One region of the Parazoarcus sp. PS-13 R2A genome, then DNA from elsewhere that is predicted to be linked to it. Evidence: predicted binding sites of a transcription regulator. Region 1 holds the regulator's gene; each other region holds the start of a gene.

Region 1 (9,859 bases):
GCCGCAAGTTTGCGCAGGAGGTGGGGTTCCTGTCCTCGCCAGTGCATATCCGTGACAACCTCGAGCTCAAGCCCAATGCCTACCGGATTGCGCTCAAGGGGGTCGAGATCGGCACTGGCGAAGCGTATCCGGGGCAGTTCCTGGCGATCAATCCGGGTCGTGTGTCGGGGCCGCTGAGCGGTCGCGAGACCAAGGATCCGGCCTTCGGTCTGCCCGCATTCTGGATCGAAAGCGGTGGTCGGGAGCAGGCGCATGCGCTTGGCTACACCGTGGTCGACGCGAGCACGGTGGTGGCCACCCACCTCAATCACGTCATCCTCAACCATGCCGCCGAGCTGCTCGGGCGGCAGGAGACCCAGTCGCTGCTCGACCATATCGGAAAGGACGCGCCCAAGCTCATCGAGGATCTGGTGCCCAAGCTGCTGTCGGTTTCCACCGTGCAGCGAGTGTTGCAGAACCTGCTCGACGAGGGCGTCAACATCCGCGACATGCGCAGCATCATCGAGGTGCTGGCCGAACATGCGCCGCGCATTCAGGATCCGGTCGAGCTCACCGCGAAGGTACGCGAGGCGCTGGGGCGCGCGATTGTCCAGAGCCTGTTCCCGGGCAATGCCGAAGTGCAGGTGATGTCGCTCGAGCCCGGTCTCGAGCGCATCCTGCTGCAGGCCATGAGTGCGAGCGGCGAGGGCGGGGCAATTGAGCCGGGTCTGGCCGACACCCTGCTGCGTCAGACGGCACAGCTTGCCCAGCGCCAGGAAGACATCGGCCTGCCGCCGGTGCTGCTGGTTCCGGCCCAGCTGCGCATGCTGCTGTCGCGCTTCCTGCGCCGTGCCGTGCCTTCGCTGAAAGTCATCTCCAATGGCGAAGTGCCGGAGTCGCGCACCATCCGCATCACCGGCATGGTTGGTACTCCGACCTGATCGAACGCCCGTCGCGCAGCCCTCCGGTCTGCGTGCTGCGCCTGACGGCAGCAATCGCCTTATGACTTTCCGGCAAGGGGAATAAGCGGGGGAAAACCGGTTTATTCCGCCCATGCCGCACAGCTGGTCCGCCGCATAATCGTCTCCAGGATGCGCGCAAAGCGCTGTAGTCGGGAGACTCATCATGAACGTTAAGCGCTACTTTGCTCCAACTGCCCGTGAGGCACTGCGAGTCTTGAAGGAAGAGCTCGGTGCCGATGCCATCGTACTGTCCAACCGGGCAGTCGAGGGTGGGGTCGAGATTCTGGCGCTGCCTGCCGATGCCGTGGGGGCGCTGCAAAACGTGCGTCCGGCGCCTGCTGCTCCGCGTGCGCCCGCTCCGGCGCCGACGCGCCAGATGGCGGCACCGATCGATGATGAAGACTTTCACCTCAGTCTGTCGGGACTGGCCGCCGGCGTGGTGCCACGCAATGCCGCCCCGCAGCCGCCGCGTCGCAATCCCGATCCGGTGATGCGCCCCTTCAATCCGCCGCGTATTGATACCAGCGCGCACTCACCGCGCAGCAACGCTGCGCCGGCACCTGAGCGTGCAGCGGTGATGCGCTCGCGGGTGACGGTGGAAGAGGGTGGTCGCCAGGCTGCGCCCCCCGTTGAGCGTCCGTCTGCTCGCGCCGCCGAAGACGCCCGTGTGCGGGAACTGCAGGAAGCCAATAACAAACTGATGGCCGAGCTGACGGGCATCCGCGGCATGATCGAACGCCAGCTCGCAGGCTTTGCCTGGGGTGAAACCCGCCGCCATGCACCTGCCCGCGCGGCCATGCTCGGAGAGCTGCTCGAAGCCGGCTTCTCCGGTACGACCGCACGCCAGCTGGCGGAAGCGATTCCGGAGGATGCGACGCCCGATCAGGCGCATGCCGTCGTGCGTGCCATGCTCGACCGCAAGCTCAATGCGCGTTCGACCGACGATGACCTCATCGATCGTGGCGGCGTCTATGCGCTGGTGGGCCCCACCGGTGTCGGCAAGACCACGACCACCGCCAAGCTCGCTGCGCGCTGCGTGCTGCGTCATGGTGCGGGCAAGCTGGCGCTGATCACCACCGACGGCTATCGGATCGGTGCACAGGAGCAGCTGCGGATCTATGGCCGGATCCTTGGCGTGCCGGTGTTTTCGGTGCGCGATGCATCCGACCTGCGTCAGACGCTTGGCGAGCTGCGCAACAAGCACATCGTACTCATCGACACCATGGGCATGAGCCAGCGCGACCGCATGGTGGCCGAGCAGGCGGCCATGCTCAGCGGCGCCGGCGACGTCCGTCGCCTGCTGCTGCTCAACGCCACCTGCCGCGGCGACACGCTGGACGACGTCGTGCGTGCCTACGCCGGCCCCGATCTGGCGGGCTGCATCTTTACCAAGGTGGACGAAGCCGCTTCGCTGGCACCGGCCATCGATGTCGCCGTGCGCCGCGCCCTGAATGTGTTCTACGTGACCAATGGCCAGCGCGTGCCGGAAGATCTGCACCTTCCCAACCGCGCCTACCTCCTTCATCGCGCTCTGCGAGAGCAGGGGGGCGAGTCACCCTGGCATCTCAACGGGGATGAGGCCGGCATGATGCTCGCAGCTGCGGGCCAGGGAGCCTGACATGATCGACGGACGCGAAGACCAGGCGGCGGGACTGCGGCGTTTGTTCCGTAACGCACCACCGGGCGTGGTTGCGCTGTATGCCACCGGTCGCTACCGCACGCACAATGCGGTGCGTGCTGCCCATCGCATTGCCGGCCATGCGCACCGCGTGCTGCTGCTCGACGAGGCGACCGGCGACGAGGCCCTGACCGCTGCGCTGGAGCTGCCGGCGGGCCCGGATCTGTTGCAGATGCTCGATGGCCGGCTGACGCTCGCCGGCCTGCTGCAGCCGGTGCCCGGTCTGCTCGGACGTGTGCCCGCTGCCGCCGCCGCACTGGCCTTGCCCCTGCTCGACGATGCGCGTCGCGCATGTCTGGTCGAAGCGCTGCGGGTTCTGCACCGTCATGCCGGTTTCGTGCTGATCCACGCCGGTCAGAGCTCGGCCAGCGACCCGTCGCCCTTTGTGCATGCGGCGCCGCGTCGGCTGCTGGTCGCAGAGGCGAGCGCGAGTGGCGCGACCGAAGCCTATCAAGTCATCAAGCAGCTCGCGGCCGCCGGTGCCGGGTCGCTGCACGTGGCCGTCTGCCGTGCCCGCAACCGGGCCGATGCGGAGCGCTTCTTCACCAGCCTTCAAGGCCTGGTGCGCCGCCATGTCGGCGTGCCGCTTGCATGGCTGGGCGAAATCGAGCGCGACGACATCGCAGAAGGTCTGTCGCAGCCGCAGTCAATGTCCTCGCCGCGCGAGCCGGAGGCCGCGTTTCTGCGTCGTCTCTCGGTGATGGCACGTAGCCGGCCGGCCGGGCAGGTGCGCAGGGAGTGAGTATTGTGATGCCGCTGACCTATCCTGCTAGCAATGCGAACGCCAGTGCGGGAAAATGGACCTCCTTGAACGCGCCTGCGGTCACGCCCGAACGGTCGCGTCGCAAAAAAATACAGGTCCAATGGATGTACGACGCTGACGGACAACTCGATACCGATCACCTGGTGGTGTCCTATGCGCCTCTGGTCAAGCGCATTGCCTATCAGCTCATGGCCAAGCTGCCTGCGAGCGTCGACGTCGAGGATCTGATCCAGAACGGCATGATGGGCTTGCTCGACGCGATCGGCCGTTTCGAGGAAGGCATGGGCGCGCAGTTCGAAACCTATGCGGTCCAGCGCATCCGTGGCTCGATGCTCGATGGTCTGCGCGAGAACGACTGGGTACCGCGCAGCCTGCGCCGCGACATGCGCCGCATCGAATCCGCCATCAACGATCTCGAACAGCAGAACGGTCGCGCACCGAGTGAGACCGAGCTTGCCGAGTCCCTCGGCGTGTCGCTGTCCGAGTACCAGCACATGCTGCAGGAGGCGCGCGGTCACCAGCTCGTCTATTTCGACGACTTCGCCCGTGACGAAGGCGAGGATTTCCTCGAGCGTCATTTCGGCGAGCATGAAACCAACCCGCTGGAACTGCTCGAGAGCGCGGACAACCGTGCCAGCCTGGTACGCGCGATCGAGGCGCTGCCCGAGCGCGAGAAGATGATCATGGCGCTGTACTACGACGAAGAGCTGAACCTGCGCGAGATCGGCGAGGTGCTGGGTGTGACCGAATCGCGCGTGTGTCAGCTCCACAGCCAGGCCATTGCGCGCCTGCGTGTGCAGGTGGTCGGGGCTCGCCCGGCGGGCAGCACGCCCGGTGCGCGCCGCGGTCGCCCGCCCAAGAACCCGCCCGCAGGGGCCTGACGGCCACAGGATGGAATCCAATGGATAGCATCAGCCTCGTTGGCATCGCGCTCGGACTTGCTGCCATCCTCATCGGGCAGGTTCTCGAGGGTGGGCACCTGTCTTCGCTGATGCAGCCCACCGCGTTCCTGATCGTGGTCGGCGGCACTGCCGGTGCGGTCATGCTGCAAAGCCCGCTGCGCGTTTTCGTCGACGGCCTCAAGATGGCCAAGTGGGTGTTCGTGCCGCCGATGAGCAGTCATGAGGCCATCATCGAGCAGGTGTCGGCGTGGAGCACGGTTGCGCGCAAGGAAGGCCTGCTCGTACTCGAAGGGCAGATCGACGGTCTGAATGATCCCTTCATGCAGCGCGGCCTGCAGATGCTGGTCGACGGTGTCGAGCCGGGGCGTCTGCGCGAAGTGCTCGAGGTCGAGATCGATACCTGGGAAGGACAGCTCAAGCAGAAGGCCAAGATCTGGGAAGGCGCCGGCGGTTACGCGCCGACGATCGGGATTCTGGGTGCGGTGCTGGGCCTGATCCACGTCATGGAAAACCTCTCCGATCCATCCAAGCTCGGCGCCGGCATTGCGGTCGCCTTTGTTGCGACCATCTACGGTGTCGGGCTCGCCAACCTGATCTTTCTGCCGGTCGCCAAGAAGCTGCAGGCCCATATCGGGACCATGGTGTCCCAGCGCGAGATGTTCGTCGATGGTCTGGTGGGCATCGCGAGCGGTGACAATCCGCGGATCGTCGAGAGCCGCATGCAGGGCTACCTGGTCTGACGGGCCACAGCGGAACCCGCCATGGCACGCCGACGCAAGGCTCCTGAAGAACACGAAAACCACGAACGCTGGCTGGTGTCCTACGCCGACTTCATCACCCTGCTGTTCGCCTTCTTTGTCGTGATGTACTCGCTGAGTTCGATCAACGAGGGAAACTACCGGGTGTTGTCGGATTCACTGGTGCAGGCGTTTCGCAGCATCAACGTGAACGAGAGCGGACAGCAGATCATCATGCCGCCGATCGCCGTGGTGACGGGCCCCATTTCGCCGGCCCTGCAGAAACCCAAGATGCAGGCCCCGACTGCCGAAGAGAAGAAAGCCGAGGAAGAACGCCAGCAGAACGCCGCGCGCATGCGCAACATGGCCGAGGAAATCCGGCGTGTGCTCGGGCCGCTGACACGTGATGGACAGGTCAGTGTGTCCGAAGGGGCGTTTGGCATTACCGTCGAGATCAACGCCAGTCTGTTGTTTGCACCCGGAGAGGCGGTGCTCGGTGACGAGGCGGTTGCGGCGCTGCGTGCAGTGGCAGGCGTGATTGCGCTGGCGTCGTTCCCGGTGACGATCGAGGGGCATACCGACAACATCCCGATCAGCACCTTCCGCTTCCCCTCAAACTGGGAACTCTCTGCAGTGCGGGCGTCGTCGGTGGTGCGCCTGTTCGTGGATTCGGGGGTGTCGCCCGAACGCCTGACGGCGGCCGGTTATGCCGACCAGCGCCCGGTGGCGGACAACACGACCGAAGAGGGGCGCACGCGCAACCGGCGGGTCGCGATCCTGATCGAATCACGCGTGGGCGACCCCCCGCCCGAAGCGCCCGGTACGATCCCGGCCAACGACCCGATCCGCTCCATCCTGCCGCCGATCGAACCCGTCGCGCCGGGCTGATTCGCTTTCCTCAATACATGTTTTCCGGCTTGAGCCGGATTGCGAGCTGCATGCCCTTGCGCGCACGGCGGTGACGCATGGTTTCGCGCTGTGCCGGCTTGAGCGTGACCGAAGTCTGCTTGCTGCCGCGGCCGATGCCTTCGACGGTGAGAATCGCGTCGTCCGCAGGTACGGCCACCGCGACCAGGGTCTCGTCTTCGTCCATGCCCATCACGATCACGCCGCGTCCGCCCGACTGCACCTTCATCTCGGCACGCGGGAACACCAGCACACGGCCGCCAGCCGATGCGGCGGCAATCCAGTCGCCCTGCACCCGCGCCGGACGCAGCACGGTTTCGCCCTTTTCCATGGCCATGAAGGCCTTGCCCGCACGCTGGCGGCTGGTGGCGTCGCCCACGCTGCAGATGAAGCCGTAGCTGCCGCTGTTGGCGAAGAAGTAGTTTGCATCCGGCGCGTCGGCTACGACCTGGGCCAGTTTGCCGCCGTCCTGAAACTCCACCAAGGTGGTGATCGGCACGCCGTCACCGCGTCCGCCTGGCAGCTCCGCTGCCTTGACGGTATAGGCGCGGCCACGCGTGTCGATGACGACAAGCGGCCAGGTCGTGCGCGTTTCGAGCACGGCAAAGCCGAAGTCGCCCGCCTTGTAGCTGATGGATGCGGGGTCGATACCGTGGCCCTGGCGCGAACGGATCCAGCCGTTTCGGGACAGGATCACCGTAATCGGTTCGTCGGGCACGCTGATCTCTGCCGGGGCAACGGCGGCCACGGTTTCGATCAGGGTGCGGCGGTCGTCGCCGTACTTCTTCGCGTCGTCCTGGATTTCTTTCAGGATCAGCTTGGTCATCGCCGAACGGTTGTCGAGGATGTGCTGCAGGCCAGCGCGCTCGTCGCGCAGTTCGCCCAGCTCCTTTTCGATCTTGAAGCCTTCCAGGCGTGCGAGCTGACGCAGGCGGATTTCGAGGATGTCCTCGGCCTGGATGTCGGTGAGGCCGAAGGCGGCGATCAGCGCAGGCTTCGGTTCGTCCGATTCGCGGATGACGCGGATCACCTCCTCGATGTGGATGAAGGCGATCATGCGGCCTTCGAGGATGTGGATGCGACGATCCACTTCGTCCAGCCGGTGCCGGGTGCGGCGCTCGACGGTGACGTAGCGGAAGTCGATCCACTCGCGCAGCACCTGCACCAGGTTCTTCTGCTGCGGCCGGCCGTCGCGGCCGATCATGGTCATGTTGACCGAGACCGAGGTCTCGAGGCTGGTGTGGGCCAGCAGCACCGCCATGAATTCGTCGCGGCTCTGGCGGCTGGAGCGTGGCTCGAGCACGATGCGGATCGGCGACTTGTCGCTCGACTCGTCGCGCACGGTTTCCACTGCGCCCAGCACCAGCTGCTTGAGGTTCTTCTGCTCCTGGCTGACTTCCTTCTTGCCCGAGCGCGGCTGCGGGTTGGTCAGGGTTTCGATCTCGGCCAGTACCTGCGAAGCCGAAACACCGTGCGGCAGCTCTTCGACGATCACCCGCCACTGGCCGCGCGCGAGTTCCTCGATGCGCCAGCGTGCGCGCATGCGCAGGCTGCCACGGCCGCCGGTGTAGGCGTCGCGGATCGCCTCGGGCGAGGAGATGAGCTGGCCGCCGCCGGGGAAATCCGGTCCCGGCATGCGTTCTAGCACGTCTTCCAGTCCGGCTTCCGGGTGGCGGATCAGGTGGCAGGTGGCCTCGGCGACTTCACGCAGGTTGTGCGGCGGAATCTCGGTGGCCATGCCGACCGCGATGCCTGAGGCGCCGTTGAGCAGCACGAAAGGCAGGCGCGCGGGCAGCAGTTGCGGCTCTTCGAAGGCGCCGTCGTAGTTGGGGATGAAATCCACCGTGCCGCGATCGATCTCGGACAGCAGCAGTTCGGCGATCGGGGTCAGGCGGCATTCGGTGTAGCGCATTGCCGCGGCGGAGTCGCCGTCGCGCGAGCCGAAGTTGCCCTGGCCGTCGACCAGCGGATAGCGCAGCGAAAAGTCCTGTGCCACCCGCACCATGGCGTCGTACACCGAGGTGTCGCCGTGGGGATGGTATTTACCGATCACATCGCCGACCACACGCGCCGACTTCACATGCTTTGACGTCGACGACAGCCGCATCTCGCTCATGGCGTAAAGGATGCGGCGCTGGACCGGCTTCATGCCGTCCTCGACCTGAGGCAGGGCGCGCGACTTCACCACGCTCATCGCATAGGCGAGATAGGCGCGCTCGGCATAGTGGTCGAGGGCGAGGGTGCCGTCGTCAACAGGAGGCTGGTCTGCCGGGGGCAGGGCGGCGGAATCGCCGAACGGATTGGATATGTCGTTGCTCATCGGGAGTAGGCCAGGATCAGGCGGATATCCCGGCGACGGGCCGGAAAGGGGGCGATCTTAACCCGTCAGGGCCATTCGGCGCGAGCCGATCTTCCCGCGAACTCGTGAGAGACACGACGTCGGGCGCTGCCTTGTCGCAATTCCGACTCAGTCGGCGGCCTCATCGGCATCGTCGTCAAGCAGGGCCGAGATCACCGAGTGGCCGACGCCGTCTTCGGGGTCAAGAACCTGCAGGCGGGCGACGATGTGGCGACTGGCCTCGGGGTTGCCCCGGCGCAGTTCGATGAAGGACAGCGCCTTGAGAAATGACAGCAGGAAGCGCTGTGCAACCGTGCGCAGCTTGTCGTCCCCGACGTCCTCGGGCGTCCAGTGCCGCCAGTCCTGGCTGACCCGCGCCTGGTGCGCGGCTTCGGCGAGGCCATCGAGCGCAACGACCAGTGCATCGTCGAACTCGCGCTGCTGATTCTGCAGCTTGAACAGGCAGCGGTAGGCGGGCAGGGAGGAGGGTGAGATCTCGATGGCATGGCGGAACAGCGCACGCGCACGCGCCGGATCGCTGCGGTGACAGCTGACGCCTTCCTGCAGGAGCGTATTGATATGGGCGGGCAAGGGGCCGAAGGCGATAAGGTTTTCCTGCGGTTTCGAACGGGCCATGGCAGTCGGGTGAAGAGTCGGGGTAGCGTGCTCAAGCAAATAGCATTCCGAGCGGGGCGCGTGATGGCACTGAATCTGCTTTCCGTGTGGTATCGAACCGGAGTCCCAATGTGAAAATTGCAATCGCTACCAATCATTTCACCACCGTCGCAGGCCATGCCGGCAAGTCGCATCACTGGCTCGTCTACGACTGCAGGCGCGACGCGCCAGTCCCGCCGCCGACCCGGGTCACGCTGGAGAAGGCGCAGCTGATGCATTACTGGAAGGACGACGGACCGCATCCGCTCGATGGGGTAGAGATCGTCGTTGCGGCAAGCGCCGGCGACGGCTTCGTGCGCCACATGCAGGCGCGGAATGCGCAGGTGCTGCTGACCGGGGAGTCGGTTCCGGCGCTTGCGCTGGCGAGCATCATGAAAGGCGAGGCGCTGCCCGAGACGCGCTTCGACATTACGACGGCGCTGTGCAAGCTGAAGGATGTGTTTTCGCGCTACTAGCGCATGGGAAATTGCGTGGGTGCCCGGTACGCTCAGTCAGGCGTACTCCTCATGCACGTAACGTCGGCGTTCGAGTGAGCGCAGAACCTCAATATCGCGAAGGTTCCTTTGGTGAAATGTGGGGCCCGGCTTAGCGGGAAATCTCATCGTCGCGTTCGCGCAAGCCGGTGGAGAGTGCAGTTGCCGCAGACCAAGAGTGTGCAGTCTGCGGCAAGTGTTCCACGGTTAGCGCAGAGGCGCTTAGCCGAAAGTCAGATATCCGCTTCGACCGAGTCGCCCTTTTCTTCCATCCAGGCGCGGCGCCCGGAGGCTTCGCCCTTGCCCATCAGCAGGGTGAACATCTTCAGCGTGTCGTCGAAAGCGCCAGCGCGCACGTGCACCGGCAACACGCGGCGGGTGGCCGGGTCCATGGTGGTTTCGCGCAGCTGATCGGGGTTCATTTCGCCCAGACCCTTGAAGCGGCC
Region 2 (9,859 bases), on a different contig from region 1:
GGATCACGATGTGATCGCCCTCCTGGCGCGCCTCCAGACGTACTTCGGACTTCTCCGGCTTACCATTGGCCCGGCGTTCGACGCTGTCCTCGACACCATGATCGACCGCATTGCGAATGAGGTGGATGATCGGATCGGACAAGTCCTCGATCATGGTCTTGTCAATCTCGGTTTCCTCGCCGGCAAGCACGAGCTCCACGTCCTTGCCGAGATTGCGCGCAAGATCGCGCGCAATGCGCGGATATTTCTGGAACAGCCGCCCGATCGGCTGCATGCGAGTCTTCATCACCGCGTTTTGCAGATCCGAAACCAGCAGGTCGAGCTGGCTCACCGCCAGGTCGAGCGCATGCAGGGTCTCGGTATCGTTGCGTCCGCTCAGGATGTCGCTGCGCAGCGCATTGAGTCGGTTCTTGGTCAGCCCGATTTCTCCCGACAGGTTCAGCACCTGGTCAAGACGCGAGGTATCGACGCGGATCGAGTTGTCGCGCTGACGCTCGCCCTCGCGTCTCCCTGCCGGTGCGGAAGCACCTGGCCGGTCGCTCGCACGGCGTCCGACCGCGCGCTTGATGACCTCTTCCGGGTCCTCCAGCGGCTGCGCAGGAATGAGCTTCGCGGCTTCTGCTGCAGGTTCGACAGTCCCCTTCGGCACCACCGCGACGGCGTTGTAGAGGAGCTTCCAGTCAGGCTCGTGCGCGCTGCCGGTGTTCTCGCCCCCGCCTTCGCCACCACCCTTTCTGGTTGACGCCGGCTCGACCGCCGGCACGGCCTCACCGGCAATGGCGAGTTTCAGCGCGGCAATCAGGGCCGGATCGGCTGCCGGCGGCTGGCCGCCATGCTCGAGATGATTGAACATCTCGCGCACTGCACCGGTCGCCTCGAGGATGACGTCCATCATCTCCGAGCTGACCGCGAGTTCGCCGTTGCGCAGCTTGTCGAACAGGTTCTCGGTGAGGTGGCACAGGGTCACCAGCTCGGTGGCGTTCAGAAAACCGGCGCCGCCCTTGATGGTATGAAACCCGCGAAAAATATCGTTGAGCAGGTTCCGGTCGTCAGGGAAGCGCTCCAGATCGACCAGCTTGTTGTCGACACCTGACAACAGGTCTCCGGCTTCGACCAGGAAGTCCTGCAGCAGATCTTCCATTCCGGCAAAGTCACTCATCGCTCTATCGCTCCCATTCACGTTCGGGCCGCCGGGTCAGAATGCCCGTACGGCCAGCGTGCAGATCAGAAACCCAGGCTCTCGAGGAGGTCATCGACCTGCCCCTGGCTGGTCACCACGTCATCGCGGCCTTCACTGCTCACCACCGGGCCATTCATCAGCCCGGCATTCTTCTCGATGCGCATCTCAGCGGGCGCAACCTCGAGCAGGACCTCGAGAAGTTGCGACTCCAGGGTCTGCGCCATGTCGACTACCTTCTTGATGACCTGGCCGGTGAGATCCTGGAAGTCCTGCGCCATCATGATCTCGAGCAGTTGCGCATTCGTGGCGCGACTGCCGTCGCTGACGGCGGACAGAAAGCCCCGGGTCTCGCCCGCCAGTGCCTTGAACTCTTCAACCGAGAGTTCGTTCGCATACAGTCGGTCCCACCTCGCGCGCAGTGCGTCGGCATCGCTTTCGAGCTTGTCCTGAATCGGTTTGGCCACATCGGTGGCGTTTAGCACCCTGCTCGCCGCCTGTTCGGTCATCTGCGCGATGTAGGTCAGGCGCTGACGTGCATCGGGCATCGCCTGCGCGACCTCCTGCAGGGCAGAGTCGAATCCGAGCTCGAGGAGCGAGTCGTGCACCTTGCGCGTCATCTGACCGATACGATTGAATACGGCTTCCGGGGCCGCTGCATCCTGCTCTGCGGCGGCAGGCGCTGGCTCCGGCAAATGCACGTCGGGCTCTGCCCCCTCGGATACGTCGAATTCGGCGGCAACCGAGTCGAACAACGCCTGCAGTTCGTCGCTGTCGTCCGTTTCGGGGGCTGCGGCCGGTGCGGGCACTGGACGCTGGAGCACGGGTTCGGGCTCGGCCTGGGGCGACGCAATGCTGTCGAACAGGGCCTGCAGTTCATCCGAATCGCTCGCTTCGTCAAATTTCATCCGCTTCGCCATTTCCTGGCTCCCTATGTGGTTCGTGCTGCCAGTCAGGCAGCTGCACTTTTGCCGAGCTTCTCGAAGATCTTCTCCAGCTTCTCGGACATGGTCGCAGCGGTGAAAGGCTTGACGATGTAGCCGTTGGCCCCGGCCTGCGCGGCTGCGATGATGTTTTCCTTCTTGGCCTCGGCCGTGATCATCAGCACCGGAAGATGCTTCAGCTGCGGCGTGCGGCGGATGGTCTGCAGCAGGGTCAGGCCATCCATGTTGGGCATGTTCCAGTCGGTCACGACGAAATCGAAGGGGGAAGCACTGAGCTTTTGCAGTGCAACCACGCCATCTTCAGCCTCGTCGACATTGGTGTAACCCAGCTCCTTGAGCAGGTTGCGCACGATGCGGCGCATGGTCGAAAAATCATCCACGACCAGAAATTTCAGTTTTGGGTCAGCCATCTCATTCTCCGTTGTGCCCGTTCCCGATCAAGCCTGGCGTGCGCGCTGGAGCAGCGGCCGCAAGGTCTCGGCGAGAACATCAGCGTCGAATTTTGCCACGTATGAATCCACACCGACCCTTTTCCCCATCGCCCGATTCGCTTCCGATGACAGGGAGGAGTGCATCACGACGGGAATTCCGTCGAAGCGGCTGTCGTTCTTGATATTGCGCGTCAGCACGTAACCGTCCATTTCGGGCATCTCCGCATCGACCATGATGAGATCGATCTCATCACCGACGTGATGCCCCATCTGCTGGGCGTGCGCTGCCATGCCTTCCAGCCGCGTCCACGCCTCAAGCCCGTTCTGCGCATGCTTGTGGCGGACACCCAGCTTGTCGAGCACTTCGGCGATCTTGCGCCGGGCAACGGCCGAGTCATCCACGAAGAACACGTTCACGTCATCGCCGCCATGCAGTGGACTAATGTTGCCGACGATCGCCTCGCCGAAGGTATTGGCCAGAATGGTCTCGACATCAAGAATCGACACCAGCTTGCCATCGGCCAACTCCGTGATCGCAGTGATGTAGTTCTGACTGTTCGACGACACGTTGTCAGGCGTGCGCACCTTGTCCCATTCGACGCGGATGATGCGATCGACCTCCTTCACCAGGAAGCCGAGGGTGCGCTTGCTGTACTCGGTCACCATCATCGAGCCGCCGAGGGCATCGCCGGGCGCGCTCAGGCCGAGAATCTTGGCCAGGGACAGCACGGGAATGACGTTGCCACGCAGGGAGATCAGACCCTCCACACCGCGCGGCATGTTGGGTGCCTTGGTGATGAAGGGCGTCTTGGACACCTCGCGCACCTTGAACACGTTGATCCCGAAGGTTTCGCTGGTACCGAGCGAAAACAGCAGGATCTCCATTCGGTTCGAGCCGGCCAGCATGGTGCGGCCGTCTACCGAATCGAGCAGGGCGGTATCTTCTTTCTGGTCGAGACTCAACATTGACTCACCTCACTTCCTGACCGGCGCGACATTGCGGCTGATCAGGCGACGCAGCGTCTGCGACAGGCGCTGCGGTTCAAACTTGGGAACGTATTCATCCACACCGACCGACTTGCCAAGCTGCTGGTTCGACATGCCCGACAGCGAAGAATGCATCACCACCGGCACGCCCTCGAAACGCGGGTCGGCCTTGATGTTGCGGGTCAGGATATATCCGTCCATCTCGGGCATTTCGACATCGGTCAGCACCAGGCTCAGGGTGTCGCTCACCTTCCGCCCAGCAGCTTCTGCCTGCGCAGCCATCAGCTTGAGCTCTTCCCACGCACGACGCCCGTTTACGGCCGAGATGTACTTCACACCGAGCACATCGAGCGTCTGGCAGATCTGCTTGCGTGCCACTGACGAATCGTCGGCGAACAGCACCAGATGTTCGCCGCCATTGTCAATTGGTGTGATGTCCTTGAACATGTGGCTGTCGTCGTAGCGGGTCGTCTCCGACAGCACCTTTTCGACATCGAGCAGCATCACCAGGCGGTTCTCCGGCAATTCGGTGACGGCGGTGACCAGGCCGCCCATGTTGGCGGTCAGCATGTCGGGCGGCACCCGCATCTGCGACCAGTCCAGGCGCAGAATGGTGTCGACCGCTTCGACCAGGAAACCCTGGGTGTGGCCGTTGTACTCGGTCACGATCATGATGTCGCGCGGCGTGTCGGCCCCCACGCCAACGTAGCGCGCCAGATCAACCACCGGCACCAGTGCGCCGCGCAGGCTGACCATGCCCACGACCGATGCGGGCATCTCCGGCGCGGCGGTGATGGCCGGCGTACGCATGACCTCACGCACCTTGAAAACGTTGATACCGAAAGTCTCGCGCCGGCCCGTTTTCTGATCCGTACCCAGCGTAAACAGCAGGATCTCCAGCTTGTTGGTCCCGGCAAGGCGGGTACGGGCATCGATATTCTTCAGTAACTCGGACATTTCATTCTCCGCACGCTTGCGGCTGCTGGCCCGGTCAACGCGACCGGTAGCGCTGTTGTGTAGTGTATCGACCCGAAGGGATCAGACTTTAGCAAGTGGCCGACATTGTGCCCCGGACTACAGGGCGAGTGCACCCCTCAAGCCTGATAGCCCATGCGGAATCCGCCCCACTGGCGGCCATTGACATACACCGGCGCCGAGATGTCGTGCATGATCTCGCCGGTATCGCGGCGATAGGTCTGGATCAGGAACTGCAGTTCATGCGCGCCACAGCGCTTGCCCACCGGATCGTCAAAGATCCGCTTGCTGCGGTTGCCGACAAAGTCCTTGTCGTAGTCCCCGGTCAGGGGCTGGGAAAAGCGCGTGTTATGGGTTGGAACGTAGCCACGCCGGTCGCAGCCGATGGCGTAGATGATTTCACCGTGCTTCTGCAGGATCGCCTCCTGAACGCGGGGAAACAGCTTGTCGGTGAATGCATCGAAACGCGTGGTGTATTTCTGCGGCCGGGTATTGGGAATGGGCTGGGAGGTCTGGTCGAACAAGGCGTCGGCCGTGATCTGCCCTGCCGCAATCGCCTGCTCCATGAGCCGCCCGAGTTCGCGGGCGGCCTGCTGCACGATCGCGGGCATCATCTTGTGGGTGGCCATGGCCTTCTCGCCTTCGGCACCGAGACGGAACACGTTGCTGATCTCGTGCAGGTTGAGCGCCAGGCTGTCGAGCTCGTGCGCCTCGTCGAGCGTCTTCGCCGCACCGTCGGCATTGCGCTCGACCATGCTCATGATCTGGCGGACGTTTCCGACCACCTTGTCGGCCTCATCCCCCTGCCGGGAGATGGACTGCGCGATTTCATCCACCCGCTCCATGGTCTGCTGAGCGCCACGATTGATCTGCTCGAGGGAACTGGCCGCCTGGCGCGCGAGCTCGGCGCCGGCGCGGGCCTGCTCGCTGCCCTGCTTGATGGAAACGATTGCTGCACCGGTTTCCGTCTGGATGGCGGTGATCATCGTGCCGATCTCACTCGTGGCAGCAGACGTGCGTTCCGCCAGTTTTCTCACCTCGTCGGCGACCACCGCGAAACCCCGGCCCTGCTCGCCAGCACGCGCAGCCTCGATCGCCGCATTGAGGGCAAGCAGGTTGGTCTGATCGGCAATCTCGCGGATCACCTTCACGATGCCGCTGATCGCCTGCGAGCGTTCGCCAAGCGCCGAGATCACCTGTGCGGACTGCTCCACCGAGCGGGCAATCAGGTCGATCTCGGACGAGGCGCTGGACACCACTCGTGCGCCCTCGATCGACAGTTCCCGTGCCTCCTGCGCATTCCGGGCCGTTTGCGACGCATGACCGGCGATCGCATTCACGCCGGTCGTCATCTCCTCGATTGCCTGCGCCATCTGTTCCGATGCACTGCGTTGCGACGTCGATCCCTCGGCCACGCCGGCAGCGAGCGACGACAGCGTTTTGGCCTTTTCCGCCACACGCTGGGCGTCGTAGATCACCTTGCCGACGATGCCCTGAAAGCTCGCAATCAGGCGGTTGTAGTGCTCGATGCAGTCGGACAGGGGGCCGCTCGTCGTCGCCGCCCGCCGCGACAGATCGCCATCCTCGTAGGTTTTCCGCAGCGTCGCGGCAAAGTCCCCGAGCGGCGAGCCGAAACGCAGCTTCAGCAGCATGGCGGCAAGCGCAGCGACCGCAACACCGACAAGCGCATGTGCAGCCATCGCAATCCACGCCGGCGCCGGGTCGATCGCGGCAACGATGCCGCCTCCGAGGCCTGCCAGCAGGCCCAGCATGATGCAAACCGACCACATCCTCATCTCCCTCTCCTCTCGCGCTCACTGCCGCATATCTCATCACAGGCCGCGCGCTTGCGGCGCAGCTCCAATGTCTTCAGCTATCGGCGCGGATCCAGAACTTCTTTAGCCCTGATCCACAACATGAACGGAAATAGCGCTCAGGTGCCCGCGCCCTGGGCCGCAAGCCGCACCTGAATACGCCCTGCAATGTCGGACAGACTGACGATTTCACGCGCAGCGCCCAGCAGCGCCGCTTCGCGTGGCATGCCGTACACCACACAGGAAGCCTCATCCTGCGCGATCGTCCACGCCCCGCCCTGGGACATGCGCAGCAGACCCGCCGCACCATCCCGCCCCATGCCGGTCAGCAGCACGCCGACGGCAGCGCGTCCAAGTACCGCTGCCGCCGAGTGAAAAAGCACATCAACCGAAGGACGGTGCCGGTTGACCGGATCCGACTTCGCCAGCCCACACTGGAAACCCGTCCCCCCGCGACGAATGCTCAGATGCGAATGACCAGGCGCAATATAGACGGTTCCGGGCTCGACACGCTCGCCGTGCTCGGCCTCCTTGACCCGCAGCGCGCACAAGCCGTCGAGCCGGCGCGCAAAGGAGCCGGTAAACATCTCCGGCATGTGCTGGACGATCATGATCGCGGGCATGCTCGCAGGCAGCCCCGTCAGCACTTCGCGGATCGCCTCGGTGCCACCGGTCGAGGCGCCGATGAAGACGATGCTGCCACCCGCTGTTGTGCCGAAAACGTGACTCACGCCGGCACCTCAGCGCAAGGGCGAATCGAGCCGCACATACACCGTGCGCCCGCGCGAACGCACAAGGTCTGCGGCATGCATGAAACTCTCCGAGTGCCCGGCATACAACTGCCCGTCGGGGCGCAGCAGCGGAACGAAGCGCTTGAGAATGCTGTACTGGGTGGGCTTGTCGAAGTAGATCATCACGTTGCGGCAGAAGATCGCATCCAGCGGTCCCTGCACCGGCCACATGGGGTCAAGCAGGTTGATGCGGCGGAAGCTGACCAGGCGGCGCAGTTCCGGGCGGATCTCGAATGCCCCGGCGTCAGCGCCACTGCGCGGGGTGAAGAACCGGCTCTTGCGCGCATCGGACAGGCGCTCGATACGATCCTGCCGATAGATGCCCGCCTCCCCGTGCGCCAGCACCGAGGTGTCGATATCGCTGGCAAGGATCTGCACCGGCGGCGCGAGGGAGTTGAACGCCTCACACGCAGTCATCGCCAGCGAATACGGCTCTTCCCCGGTCGAGGCTGCGTTGCACCAGATCCGGATCGTACGCTTCTCGCCGACCTGGCGGAGCTGATCGGCGAGGATGTCGAAGTGGTGAGGCTCACGAAAGAAGGAGGTGAGGTTGGTGGTCAAGGAATTGACGAAGGTCTCCCACTCCCCCCGGTCGCGCTCGAGTCTGGCCAGATACTGCGCAAACGTGCGGTCGCCGCAACTGCGCAGACGGCGCGCGAGGCGGCTGTAGACCATGTCCTGCTTGGCCGACGACAGGGCAATGCCCGCGTGTTGATGGATCAGGGTACGGATGCGCTCGAAATCGGCCGGCGTAAACTCGAACTCACGATCGCGCGCAGCCAGACCGGGCGCAGAAGCGGCAGGCGAGAACGGTGCCCGCCGAGGCGCATCCGGTGCAGTGCCTGCCGGCGACAAGGGCCGCCGCGGCGGAGGATCGAAAACCATGCATGAACCTCTTCAAGTGCGCGCAATGAACGCACACGCGGCGCTCACATGCTGCTGTTCCTTATCGCCCCAGCGCCGGGCGGATATTCGGGATGATTCCTTGCGCAGCCGATCCACTGCTGCCGTCGCGCGTCAGCGTCGCAGGATCGAGCGGCGCTGACGCGCTGACATCGAGGTTGCCACCCTCGCCACGAATGGCGGCTTCGGTGCGCTTGTTGAGCACGATGATGCTGATTCGGCGGTTGATCGGATCGAGCGGATCTTCCTTCCGGAGCGGAATGGTGTCGGCAAGCCCCACCACACGCACCACCTTGGCCACCTCGAGACCGCCGCTGACGAGTTCGCGGCGCGAAGCATTCGCTCGGTTGCTGGACAGCTCCCAGTTGGAGAAGCCGCGATCGCCGCCAGCATAGCGCGCCGAGTCGGTATGGCCCGAGAGGCTGATGCGATTGTCCACGTCATTGAGCGCACGCCCGATCGAACGCAGCAGGTCGCGCGTATAGGGCTGAAGGTTCGCACTTGCGGAGGTGAACATCGGCCGGTTCTGTTCGTCCACCAGCTGGATGCGCAGCCCCTCCGAGGTGATGTCCATCAGGATCTGCTCCTTGAACTGCCGGAGCTGTGGGTCAGCCTCGATGATGGCTTCGATGCGCCCCTTGAGATCGACCAGCCGGGCCCGTTCGCGACGCAGCTCGGCCTCTTCGGCACTGCCATCGGCGGGATCGGACGGGTTCCGGTCGCGCGCAGCGTCAACATTGATGGCACGGGTGCTCGGCGTATCGCCACGCTTGACCTGCCCCACCTTGCGCGACAGATCCTCGCCACCGCCCTTGATGATGCTGGAACTGTCTCCCGAGCCCTCGCCGCCAGCCATCGCCAGCTTGAGCGGATTCTGGAAGTGATCGGCAATGCCTTCCAGGTCGCCCTGCGCGGTCGAGCCGAGCAGCCACATCAGCAGGAAAAACGCCATCATCGCGGTCACGAAGTCGGCATACGCAATCTTCCAGGCACCGCCGTGCGCGCCACCGCCGCCTTTCTTGATGCGCTTGACGATGATTGGTTGCTGGCTTTCGTCGCTCACGACTCCACCCCGACCGGAACCGGATCCGGATCAGAACGCACCAGCACGAAGCCTGTTTCCGCCATGCCCTGCCTCAGCCCTTGCGGTTCTTGATTTCTTCTTCGAGCTCGGTAAAGGTCGGCCGATCGGAGGCGTACAGCACCTTGCGTCCGAACTCGACCGCCACCTGCGGCGCATAGCCGTTCATGCTCGCCAGCAGCACCACCTTCATCACCTGGTAGATCTTTCCACCCTCTTCGACCTTCTGCTCGATCTGGCTTGCAAGCGGGGCCACGAAACCGTAGGACACGAGAATACCGAGGAAGGTACCGACCAGCGCGCCGCCGATCATCTTGCCCAGCACCGCCGGCGGCTCGCCCACCGAGCCCATCACGTTCACCACGCCCATCACCGCCACCACGATACCGAAGGCCGGCACCGAATCGGCGACCTTGGACACGATATGGGGCGCCACATGCGCTTCCTGGTGATGGGTCTCGATCTCCATGTCCATCAGGTTCTCGATCTCGAACGCATTCAGGTTGCCGCCCACCATCATGCGCAGGTAGTCGCACAGGAACTCGACCACATGGTGGTCCGATGTCACGCTCGGATACTTCGAAAAGATCGGGCTCGAATCCGGGTTCTCGATGTCGTTCTCGATCGACATCAGGCCTTCCTTGCGCACCTTGGCCAGGATCTCGAACAGCATCGCCAGCAAATCGACGTAAAGCGCGCGGTTGTACTTTGAGCCCTTGACCGCCATGCTCAGCGAGCCCAGCGTGGCCTTGAGTG
Region 3 (9,859 bases), on a different contig from region 1:
TTTGCCAGTACGACGGGCTTTGAGGCCGGCTGTCCGGTGAGCAGGAAACTGATCAGCTTGCCGGTCTGGCTCAGCGTTGAAGGGGCCGAACTGTTGGCCTGAGCGGCGTCGGGATTCGCCAGTCGGGCGAGCACCGCCTTGGGTGTGGTTTCGGCAACGATCAGTTCGAGTGTGTCGCCGGCCTTGGCCGAGGTGTTGAGCGCCAGCGTAACCTGCTTGCCCGCGACCAGTGCCTGAAAGGTGCCGTCAGGCAGGGTGCGTTGCAGGGTGGCAAAGAAGCGCTGACCGGGAACGAGCTCCGGCAGTTGCGACTGGATCTCGCGCGCCCGCTGCAGCCCCGCGACCGGCGGGTCGGTGTTGAAGAAGCTGGCTTCGTTGAGCAGGCGGAGGCGGGCGGCGAGATCGGCAGGAATCATGGTGCGGGGCGTCCGGTCAGCAGACCGTCAAGCCGCTCACCCCCCGAGATTGCCGTACGCGTTGCGCACGGCCTTGTCTCGCACGGTGGTCGTCAGCAGCTTGCGGGTGCTCTCAAGCGCAGGCTCGACGTGAGTACGGATCTCGCGATCGAGTTCGAGAATGCTGTGGATGTTTGCGGCCAGCGTGCGCTGCTCGTCCGGCGACAGCGCTGTGCCGTTCGACGCGCTCCGTGCGCTCTTGCACACGTCAGCTGCGGCGCGTTCGAGCTCGACGAGTTGTTCCCAGTCGTTCGCTTGCGCAGCCGCGGCCATGGCCTCGTAGAGGCTCAGCAAGTGGGCGCCGGTTCCGGGTGTCAGCATGATCGGTCTCCGTCAGGTCGAAGCCTGGCCGGCGATGCCTTCCCAGGCTTCCCGCAGACTGCTCAGTAGGCCGGAGACTTCTTCCAGCGCAGCCTCGTTGTTGTGCAGGTTGGCGTACAGCAGGCGCTCGGCCATGTATTCGTAGAGCGCGTCCAGACGAGCGGCAAGTTCGCCGCCGGCTTCGAGATCGAGACTGACCTTGAGGCCGTTGGTGATGATGTCGATCGCCTTCGACACTGCCGCGCCTTTTACCGGAATGTTCTTGTTGCGCATCGCCGTGCTTGCCGTTGCAATCGACAGCAGCGCGCCGTCGTAGAGCATCAGGATGAGCTTGTGGGGCGTGGCCGATTCGACGCTGGTTTGTGTGCCAATCTTGGCATAAGCCGATGCACGATTCGCGTATGAGGTTCCAAACATGAAAGTCGGCGTCCGTATTAGCTGGAACTGATGGAGGGCAGGTTGGCCAACTGCTGTGTCAGGTAGGTGCTGGTCTGGGTCAAACTGGAAATCAGCGTGTCGAGCGCCGTGAATTGCGCACGGTAGCGCGCTTCGGTGGCTTCAAGCCGGGTTTCCATCGTGTCGTAATTTTTCGTGATCGACGTGATTGTCGAGTTGATCCCTTCCGTGCGCGCGGCGATCAGGCCGTCACTGTCGATGTAGGCACTCAGGCGCGCATTGAAGGTGGTGGCGAAACCGTCGACGTCGTCGGTGCCGGTGAACAGGGCTGAGACGTCCATGTCGGGATCGCTGAGCGCCGTCGAAAACGTGCTGCTGTCGAAGGTGAGCGTACCGTCCTTGTCGAAACTGATGCCGACCTGTGACAAGGTCTTTGCATCGCCGAACGCGCTAAAGGAGGCGCCGAGCGAACTGCGCAACTGACTGGCGATGCTGCGTGCGGTGGAATCGCCCGTGAGCGTGGAAGCCGTACTGGTCTCGCTGTCGTAGGCTGTGAGGCTCTTGATCGTGCTGCTGACCTCGTTGTACGCCTTCACAAACGCTTCGATCGCGGATTTTGCCGAACTCTGGTCTTCGGACACGGAGACGGTATTGACCAGGCTGGTCGCGGTACCGCTCGGCTCCTTGGTCAGCGTCAGTGTGACCCCTTCGATGACGTCGGAAATGGTGTTCTTGCCGCGTGTGATCTCGATGCCATCGACCTTGATGCGGGCATCCTGTGCAGCCTGAACGGAGTACATCGTATCCGTGGGTGCGGCCGTTGCGGCAGGATCGAAGCTCAGTCCTGCAAGGCCATTGTCACCGGTCAGTTTGAATGCCATGTTGGCGCCCGTGGTGGTGCCACTGAGCACCAGCTGATCCTGCGAGCCGTTGTTGACGATGCTGGCCTTGATGCCGAGCGTACTGTCGGCATTGATCGCATCGCGCAGTTCTGTAAGTGTGCTGCCCGTGAAGTCGAGCGAGGCGGTGCGCGCCGGCACGTCGTCGACAAAGGTGTTGGTCCCGTTGACCTCGGAAACCGTACCGAAGTCGATGGTCAGCTTGCCCGCGGCGGGCACGAAGCTGGTGGTGGCCGGTGTGGAGACGCGCTGGATCTTTGCCATCTGCATTACATCCACGCTATAGCTTCCCGCTGCGGCGGCGGTGCTCGAACTGACCGTGAAGCCACCGTCGCCGCTCGATGTTGCCTTGGTTGCGGCAAATTTGTCCGCATCGTTTAAGGCAGTTGTTGCCGTCTGCAGCGACGAGAGCACGCTCTTGATCTGGCCAAATCCGGAGAGTTTTGCCTGATAGCTGGCTTCCTTGGCAGCGAGCAGGCTTAGCGGCTGACTTTCTACCGTCATCAGCTGGGTGACGATCGACTCGATGTCGAGCCCTGAACCCAGACCAGTTGAAGTAATTGTCGCCATAACGTTCTCCTTCTATGCCGCCGCCACTCAGGCTTTCTGTTTGAGCAGCAAACCCTGCAGATTGTCCAGCGCCTTGGCGATGGTGATGATTTCCTCGGACGGGATCTGCCGGATGACTTCGTCGGTGCTTGAATCCACCACCTTGACGACGGTCTTGCCGGTGTCCTCGTCTATCGAGAAAAGCAAGTCCTGTGCCATTGGAGCAATTGCATTTCGCACTTCTTCCATCGCCTGCTCAACTTCCTGCAACGAAGCGGGCGTACCTGAAGACTGCTGCGATGTGGTGGCCGTGGCCGAGGAAATCTGTTCAGCGCCGGATGCCGTGCCGCTGTTTCGTGTCGACCCCAAAGTCTGAGCCGACCCGGCAGGCGGTGCCGCAGAGGCGTGCGACAGCACATCGGACGTCATGGAGCTGCTTAACGCAGGGATAGTCATGATTGCCTCCCTCAAGGGAAAGCGGCGCGAGGCTCTTGCGAACTTCGCGCCGTGTGGTTTTCCTTAGCCTACTCTGCTTAGCCGAGCAGCGAAAGTACGTTCTGCGGCAGGGCGTTGGCCTGGGAAAGCATCGCGGTGCCGGCCTGTTGCAGAATCTGAGCGCGGGTCAGGTTGGCGGTTTCCGACGCGAAGTCGGTGTCACGAATCCGCGAACGCGAGGCCGACAGGTTCTCGTTTGTGGTCTGCAGGTTGGAGATGGTGGTCTCGAAGCGTGATTGCAGGGCACCAAACTTGGCACGCTGGCTATTCACCGCAGCGAGGGCTGAGTCGACCATGGCCAGTGTGCGCTGCGCCGAATCGACCGAACTGACATCCAGGTCACTGACTTTCTGCAACTGTCCTGCCGCTGCTGTGGCGTTAAAGAAGTCGGTTGTGTTGGCTGCGGCGACACTGAACGACTTCTCGGAGTCGAGGGCCAGTTGGCCGGTGGCGACTGCAGAAGCACCTGCGGCAGTCGAGGTGCCACCGATGGTCGCAGTGGCCGATCCGCTTGCCGCGTTGGCGATGGTGATGTTCTCACCTGCGGCGTTGAGCAGGGTGATGCCGTCATTGGTGTCGTTGATGCGCGCGGTGACGCCGGTCTTGGAAGACACGTCGTTGAACGCATTGACTGCCGAAGACAGCCCGTCCTGATCAACAGCAGAGCCGACAGTGAAGGAGAGCGTCACTGCAGTGCTGTTGTTGGAAGAAACGTCGAACTTGTAGGTCGTGTTCGCCGCCATGGCGGTCACGTCGATTTCGGTCTTGGCCGATGCCTTCACGCCAGTGGTGCTGGTCTGCGCATTGATCAGTTCAGCAGCCTTTTTGGCCGAATCGCCCGCAGTAATCGAAACCGTGGCGGAGCCGGTTGCACCGCTAATCGTGATGGAGCCACCTGCGACACGGCTGGTCGCTGCAGCGTTGGAGGCAATTGCGTTGGCCGTGCTGCCGTTGGTCAGGTCGCCCGTGCCGCCTGCAGTGGTCGCCGCCTTGGAGCCGATGCGGTAGTTACCATACTGGTTGGTGGAGAAGTTGGCCGTTGTTGCGGTGATGCTTTGACCCGCATTGGCGCCAACCTGGAACGTTGCCGAAGTGAAGGAGCCGTCCATCAGCTTCTGGCCGTTGAATTCGGTGGTCTTGGCGATGCGGTCGAGTTCTTGCGTGAGCTGGTTGACTTCGTCGTTCAATGCCTGACGATCGGAAGCCGAGTTGGTCGCGTTCGACGACTGCACAGCGAGTTCGCGAATCCGCTGCAGGATGTCGCCGGACGAGGACAGTGCACCCTCGGCGGTCTGTGCAAGCGAGATGCCGTCGTTGGCATTACGCTGAGCCTGGTCGAGGCCGCGAATCTGGGCGGTGAAACGCTCGGAAATTGCGAGTCCGGCCGCGTCGTCCTTGGCGCTGTTGATGCGCAGGCCGGAGGAGAGGCGCTGCAGCGAAGTGGCCAGCGAGCTGCCGGTGGTGTTCAGGTTGCGTTGGGCATTCAGCGACTGAACGTTGGTGTTGATAACTTGTGCCATGATTTTTCTCCGTTAGAGAAGTATCAAAAATGTCCGGCGCTGGCCGGGGTGTCCGATGCGAGCCAGATGTTGAATCCTGATTCCTGTGCTCTTGATTCCATTAACGGACCATGATCGGAGAACTTTAGGAAATTTCTCCCGCTTGTTTGCCTGGCCCGGCAACGATTACCGTGTCCGGGCAAGGCAGCGGGTAACACCGGTTAAGATGCGCGGCACCGACGATGCCTGGGGAATTGATTGATGGCGCAGCACAAACTGCTTTCGGCACATGACAGGGAATCCTTGAGCGCCGCGGCGACACATTTTGCTGCCGGGCGGCATGCACAGGCTGCTGCGCTTGCCGCGGCCTTGTGTCGGCGCCACCCCGGCACAGGTCTCGCACACAAGCTGCATGGGTGTGCGTTACTGGAGATGGGGCGTGCTGCCGAGGCCGTGACTGCCCTGCGCGAAGCGGTGAGCTTGCTGCCACAGGACGCGCAGGCCATGAGCAATCTTGGTAATGCCCTGGCGGCAGATAATCAGCTGGATGCGGCGATCGAGGCGCACGAGCGGGCAATCGCAATGCAGCCGGGTGTGCCGACGCCGGTCTACAACCTCGGTTGCGTGTTGCTGCAGGCGCAACGGCCCGCTGATGCGCTTGACCGCTTTCTGTCTGCCTATGCCTTGCAGCCACAAGATTGCGTACTTGCGCGATTGTGTCGCGAGCTCCTCGTTGAGCGTGGAGATCTCGCGGCGGCAGAGCGTTTCTGCCGTGACAACCTGAGTGCGCTTCCGGACGATGCAGGTGCGGCTGCGCTGCTGGGTGCCATTTTGCTGCAGACGGGCGAAGGCGAGCCCGCCGAGGCCGAGGGCTGGTTGCGCGACGCTGTCCGCTTGGCGCCGGACGATGCGGTTTCATGGTCCAACCTCGGCCTTGCGCAGCGCGCTCGCCACGAAATCGGTGAATCCATTGCGGCGGGTCGTCGGGCAGTGGCACTGGCGCCCGAGTGGGGACAGGGGTGGAGCAACCTCGGGGTAGCGCTGCGTGATGCGGGGCAACTGGAAGAGGCCCGGATGGCATTGCTCAAGGCACTCGAGTGCGACTGCGAGTGCGCAGACGCCTATTACAACCTTGGTTGCACCGCGCAGGATCTTGGCGAGCATGCGCTGGCGCGCGAGGCGCTGATCGAGGCGGTAAAGCGGTCAGCGCGCCCCGCATGGATACTGCAGGCGGCGCACGCATGTCGTCAGGTGCTCGACTGGGATGGGGCCGACCTCCTCGAGAACGCTTTTGCCGGACAGTTGGAGAGCGGCGAAGCGCTGCGCACAGGCGAGCCGCCATCGCCGTTTGCCTGGCTGGCGACGCCGGGCTCGGACCCGGCCACCCAGTTGCAGATCGCGCGTCACTTCTCGGCCCGCTTTCCGCAAGCAGGGCAGACGCAGCCTCGTGCGCTGGCGACGGGCCCTCTGCGCGTTGCGCTCCTGTCGGCAGATTTCCGCGATCACGCGACAGCTCACCTGCTCGCGGGTGCAATCGAGTCCCTCGATCCCGCCCGTTTCACCCTGATTGCCTACGATCATGGGCCCGACGTCCAGGACTCCTATCGCCAACGCTTGCAGCAAAGCATTCGCAGATGGGTGTCAGTGGGCGCGCTTAGCGACGAGGCTGCAGCGAGCCGTATGCGCGACGACGGCATCGACATCGCGATCGATCTCAAGGGCTGGACCCAGGGCTACCGGGGCGGCATCCTGGCTTATCGCCCTGCACCGGTGCAGATGCAATGGCTGGGCTTTCCGGGAACGATGGGTGCGCCGTGGATTGACTACGTCATTGCCGATCCGGTGACGATTCCGCCAGGCGCGGAGGCGCACTACAGCGAGCGCGTTCTGAGTGTACCGGGCTGCTACCAGCCGAACGACCTGAAACGCGCCATTGGGCCGAGGGTTTCGCGCGCTGACCTCGGCTTGCCCGAAGGCGCGTTTGTCATGGCAGCCTTCCATCAGCCCTACAAGATCACGCGCGCGGTTTTCGATCAGTGGATGCGCCTGCTCGGGGCTGTCCCGGACGCCATCCTGTGGTTACTCGAGGCTAGCCCCGAGGCGCGTGAGGCAATGACGGTGGCTGCAAGTCTGGCTGGCGTTGATCCGGGGCGTCTGGTCTGGGCGCCGCGAATGTCATCCGGACTTCACCTCGGTCGCCTGGCTGCGGCCGATCTCGCGCTCGACGCATTTCCGGTGAATGCCCACACGACTGCGAGCGATGCGCTTTGGGCCGGCGTGCCACAGGTCGCGCGCTGCGGTACCACCTTCGTGTCACGGGTGTCGGCCAGCATTGTGAAGGCTGCAGGATTGCCCGAACTGGTCGCGCATGACGATGCGGCCTATGAGGCACTGATCCTTGCGCTAGCGCATGATCGACCGGCGCTTGCCGCCTTGCGGACGCGCCTGCAGGCAACGCGCGAACACTGCGCACTGTTCGATACGGCAGCCTTCGCCCGCCACCTCGGGCGCGGCCTCGAAATGGCCTGGGTGCGCCGGACGGACGGCCCAGGGGCGGGTCGCATTGAGGTTGCAGACTGATCAGCGCGTCCAGGCCGATAGCCACTCGGCGCGCCGGGCGTCGATCATCCAGTTCGCCCGGACTTCGGTACGGAGTGAGTCTCCCAGCGACTGGCGTTCGTCTGCGTCGGCCAGCAGACGCCGGAGTGCAGCCACCCACTGCTGGGTGGTGTTCGCAACCCTGACGACCGGCAGCTTGCCCTGGTAAGGCAGAACATTGCTGCACACGACCGGATAGCCGAGCGCACCGTATTCGAGCAGCTTCAGGTTGCTCTTGGCTTCGTTGAAGGCATTGGCCGCGAGTGGCGCAATGGCGATGTCGAGCCCGAGGCCGGCCAGCGCCGCGGGATAGTTCTTGACAGCCACCGACGGGTGAAACTCGCGCACTAAGGGGCGCAGCACATCGGGGCAGAAACCCAGGAAGACCCAGTCCACCTCATCGGACAGGCTGCGCACCACGTCGTGCATGAGCGCCAGATCGCCTCCGTGACTGGTGCTGCCGGCCCAGCCGACACGGAGTCGGGCGCCCTGTTTGCGGGTGGGCTGTAATCCGCCCCATATTGCATCGTCGAGGAGATTGGGGGCGACTAAGGTTTCGTTCGCGAAGCGGCCATAAGCGTCTGCCAGCGCTGCGGTCGACACCACCAGGCGGTCGCACAGGCCGATGGCCTTCTCGATGCGCGCCTCGATATCGGCGGGAAAGCCTTTTCCGTGTTCGTTCTCGCGTGGGATACGGGTGATCAGGTCGTCCAGTTCGTAGATCAGCAGGCTGCGGCCATATTTGCGGTATGCAGCCAGCCAGCTCAGCCCGAGGTCACTGAAGATGCGCTGAGTCACGACCGTGTCGGGGGCGACGGTCGCGAGCTCCCATGGGCCAAGGAAGCGGGTGCCGCCGCCGCCCTGAATCAGGCTGGCGCGGTTTAGCGCGCGCAGCGGCGTGGAAACGCGAATCTCGCCGCACCCGGTCAGGTCTGCGGGGTGGGCGTAGATGCGCGGCACCGGGTGCCAGGGCAGCGCATCCTGCGCGAGCGCTACGTCGGTCTGCAGCCGTGGCCGGTTGAAATGGCGCGTGAGCTGACGGTTGAAATACGGGTCGATCGGGACGCGCTCAAGCCAGTCGTCGACCAAAGCCTCATCGTCGCGCACAGGCGGGCCGAAGGACGGCGCTGGACGTGGTGCAGGCGCAACGACGGTCGAATAGGGCGTCCACACGGTGCGAAGGCCCCGCTCGCCGAGGCGCAGGCACAGGTCGACTTCGGCGTGGCGCGCTGGATAGCGGTCGGCTGCGAATCCGCCAGCGTCGTGGAAGGTTTTGCGCCGGATCATCAGGCACTGCGTCGAGACTGCGGTGCAGTTCTGTTCGAGCTGCAACTCACCCCCGCTGCCGGTATAGCCGACCGATACGTCCTGGAACGGGGTCGCGGCAATACCCATCTGGCCGAGCCGGATCATGCCGTGCTGCAACGAGCCATCGGGCGCGATCACACGGCCGCCGGCTGCGCCGATGCCTGGCCTGAGCGCATGGCGGACCAGGGCATCGAGCCAGTCCGCATCGAGCGGAATCAGTCCGTTGCCCAGGAAAAGCAGCACGTCGGCTTCGGTCGCCGTTGCGAGCTGATTCGCCACAGCCGTCGGCGACCCTGCCGCGACCTCAATGATCCGGATGCCCGGTGAGCCGAGTGCAGCCAGTTGTTGCAGGCACTCACGCGTGTCGGCGGTACAGTCTGGCGCCAGCGGCAACAGGATCGAAAGGGGGGGCGTGGCCGGGTGCGAGAGGATGCCTTCCACTGACCGTAGCAGCATGCCGCGGTCGCCAATGCCGGTGATCACAATCGCGACCGTGGGCGCCTCGTGCGTGTGCTCGTAGCGGATACGGCAACTGTCATCCAGCATGCCGTGATCGATGCTGGCTGCATGGCCCTGGCGCCCGAGGTGGGTCTGCAGCAGCTCGGCGCGAAAACCAAGCGGAATCGGGGCTACGGCATCAGGTCGGCTCAGTGCAATGCGGGGAAGGTGAAGCATGTGGTGCCCATCTGCGTCTTCGAACGCGCGCAGCACGGCCGCCAGGGGCAAGGCGTTGGTGGGGGAGTCGCCGATGTCCTGCAGGGCATTGCGGATGATCCCCGTGCTGGCGATGACGAGGCCTCCAATTGTGAGCGTGGATCTTAGCCAGTCGGGGTTGACCCCGGGGGCGAGCCAGGTTCGAACCGGTCTGCCATCAGCATCCCTGGTGTCGCCGTCGGTCAGCAACAGGCTGGCTTCGGGGGCATCGATCAAGGCCTGGCTTGCGAACAGCAAGGCATCCTCGGCGAGAAGCTCGCCTCCTGCGAAAACGAGGTGCCAGTCGTCGCCCGAACTTTCGACCAGCTGCAGAGTGGCCGCCGCTGCCTGCTGCGGCTCGATGGTGTGCCAGCCAAGGCGCGAGGAGGCAATGTTCGGCGCGGCCCGCTGCGATAGCACCTCAAGCTGCCAGTGTTCATAGAGCTGGGCTGCAACCGAGTTCAGCGAGTCCTGAAGTTGAGCGTCGCTGCAGTTGGTGGCGTCGAGCACGATACGGATGTGCGGCGGGGCGCAGCCGCTCAGCCGCTGATCATGCAGCAGGCCGGCCGCCTTGCTGAGGCGTTGCGCAGACTCGCGCCTGGTATACGCTTCCCGTGGGACGAAACCGTCGTGGGAAAGCGGATCG

The links. The regulator FliA, encoded in region 1, starts transcription of late flagellar genes. The targets are predictions, from matches to a motif close to CTAAAGTTNNNNNNNNNNNNGCCGNTA.
Region 2: a site for FliA is predicted at 4,562-4,588, ahead of AC22G6_RS14995 (chemotaxis protein). Genes of this name have one in related genera too.
Region 3: a site for FliA is predicted at 4,737-4,763, ahead of AC22G6_RS14850 (flagellin). Genes of this name have one in related genera too.

The regions. Positions count from the first base shown of each region.
Region 1 is NZ_JBYEXN010000012.1:143,386-153,244, forward strand. Features, by position in the region: gene flhA (flagellar biosynthesis protein FlhA) at 1-920, shown strand, start outside; gene flhF (flagellar biosynthesis GTPase FlhF) at 1,105-2,559, shown strand; gene AC22G6_RS12985 (MinD/ParA family ATP-binding protein) at 2,561-3,361, shown strand; gene AC22G6_RS12990 (RNA polymerase sigma factor FliA) at 3,487-4,263, shown strand; gene AC22G6_RS12995 (flagellar motor protein) at 4,284-5,024, shown strand; gene motD (flagellar motor protein MotD) at 5,046-5,909, shown strand; gene parC (DNA topoisomerase IV subunit A) at 5,920-8,247, opposite strand; gene AC22G6_RS13010 (hypothetical protein) at 8,395-8,901, opposite strand; gene AC22G6_RS13015 (NifB/NifX family molybdenum-iron cluster-binding protein) at 9,012-9,395, shown strand; gene AC22G6_RS13020 (DNA topoisomerase IV subunit B) at 9,647-9,859, opposite strand, start outside.
Region 2 is NZ_JBYEXN010000016.1:43,070-52,928, reverse strand. Features, by position in the region: gene AC22G6_RS15015 (chemotaxis protein CheA) at 1-1,159, opposite strand, end outside; gene cheZ (protein phosphatase CheZ) at 1,225-2,097, opposite strand; gene cheY (chemotaxis response regulator CheY) at 2,130-2,531, opposite strand; gene AC22G6_RS15000 (chemotaxis protein) at 2,559-3,518, opposite strand; gene AC22G6_RS14995 (chemotaxis protein) at 3,528-4,496, opposite strand; gene AC22G6_RS14990 (methyl-accepting chemotaxis protein) at 4,634-6,310, opposite strand; gene AC22G6_RS14985 (chemotaxis protein CheB) at 6,448-7,059, opposite strand; gene AC22G6_RS14980 (CheR family methyltransferase) at 7,069-8,004, opposite strand; gene motB (flagellar motor protein MotB) at 8,066-9,085, opposite strand; gene motA (flagellar motor stator protein MotA) at 9,159-9,859, opposite strand, start outside.
Region 3 is NZ_JBYEXN010000016.1:6,664-16,522, forward strand. Features, by position in the region: gene fliK (flagellar hook-length control protein FliK) at 1-416, opposite strand, end outside; gene AC22G6_RS14830 (flagellar protein FliT) at 453-776, opposite strand; gene fliS (flagellar export chaperone FliS) at 789-1,193, opposite strand; gene fliD (flagellar filament capping protein FliD) at 1,211-2,641, opposite strand; gene AC22G6_RS14845 (flagellar protein FlaG) at 2,669-3,076, opposite strand; gene AC22G6_RS14850 (flagellin) at 3,154-4,635, opposite strand; gene AC22G6_RS14855 (O-linked N-acetylglucosamine transferase family protein) at 4,876-7,194, shown strand; gene AC22G6_RS14860 (glycoside hydrolase family 99-like domain-containing protein) at 7,195-9,859, opposite strand, start outside.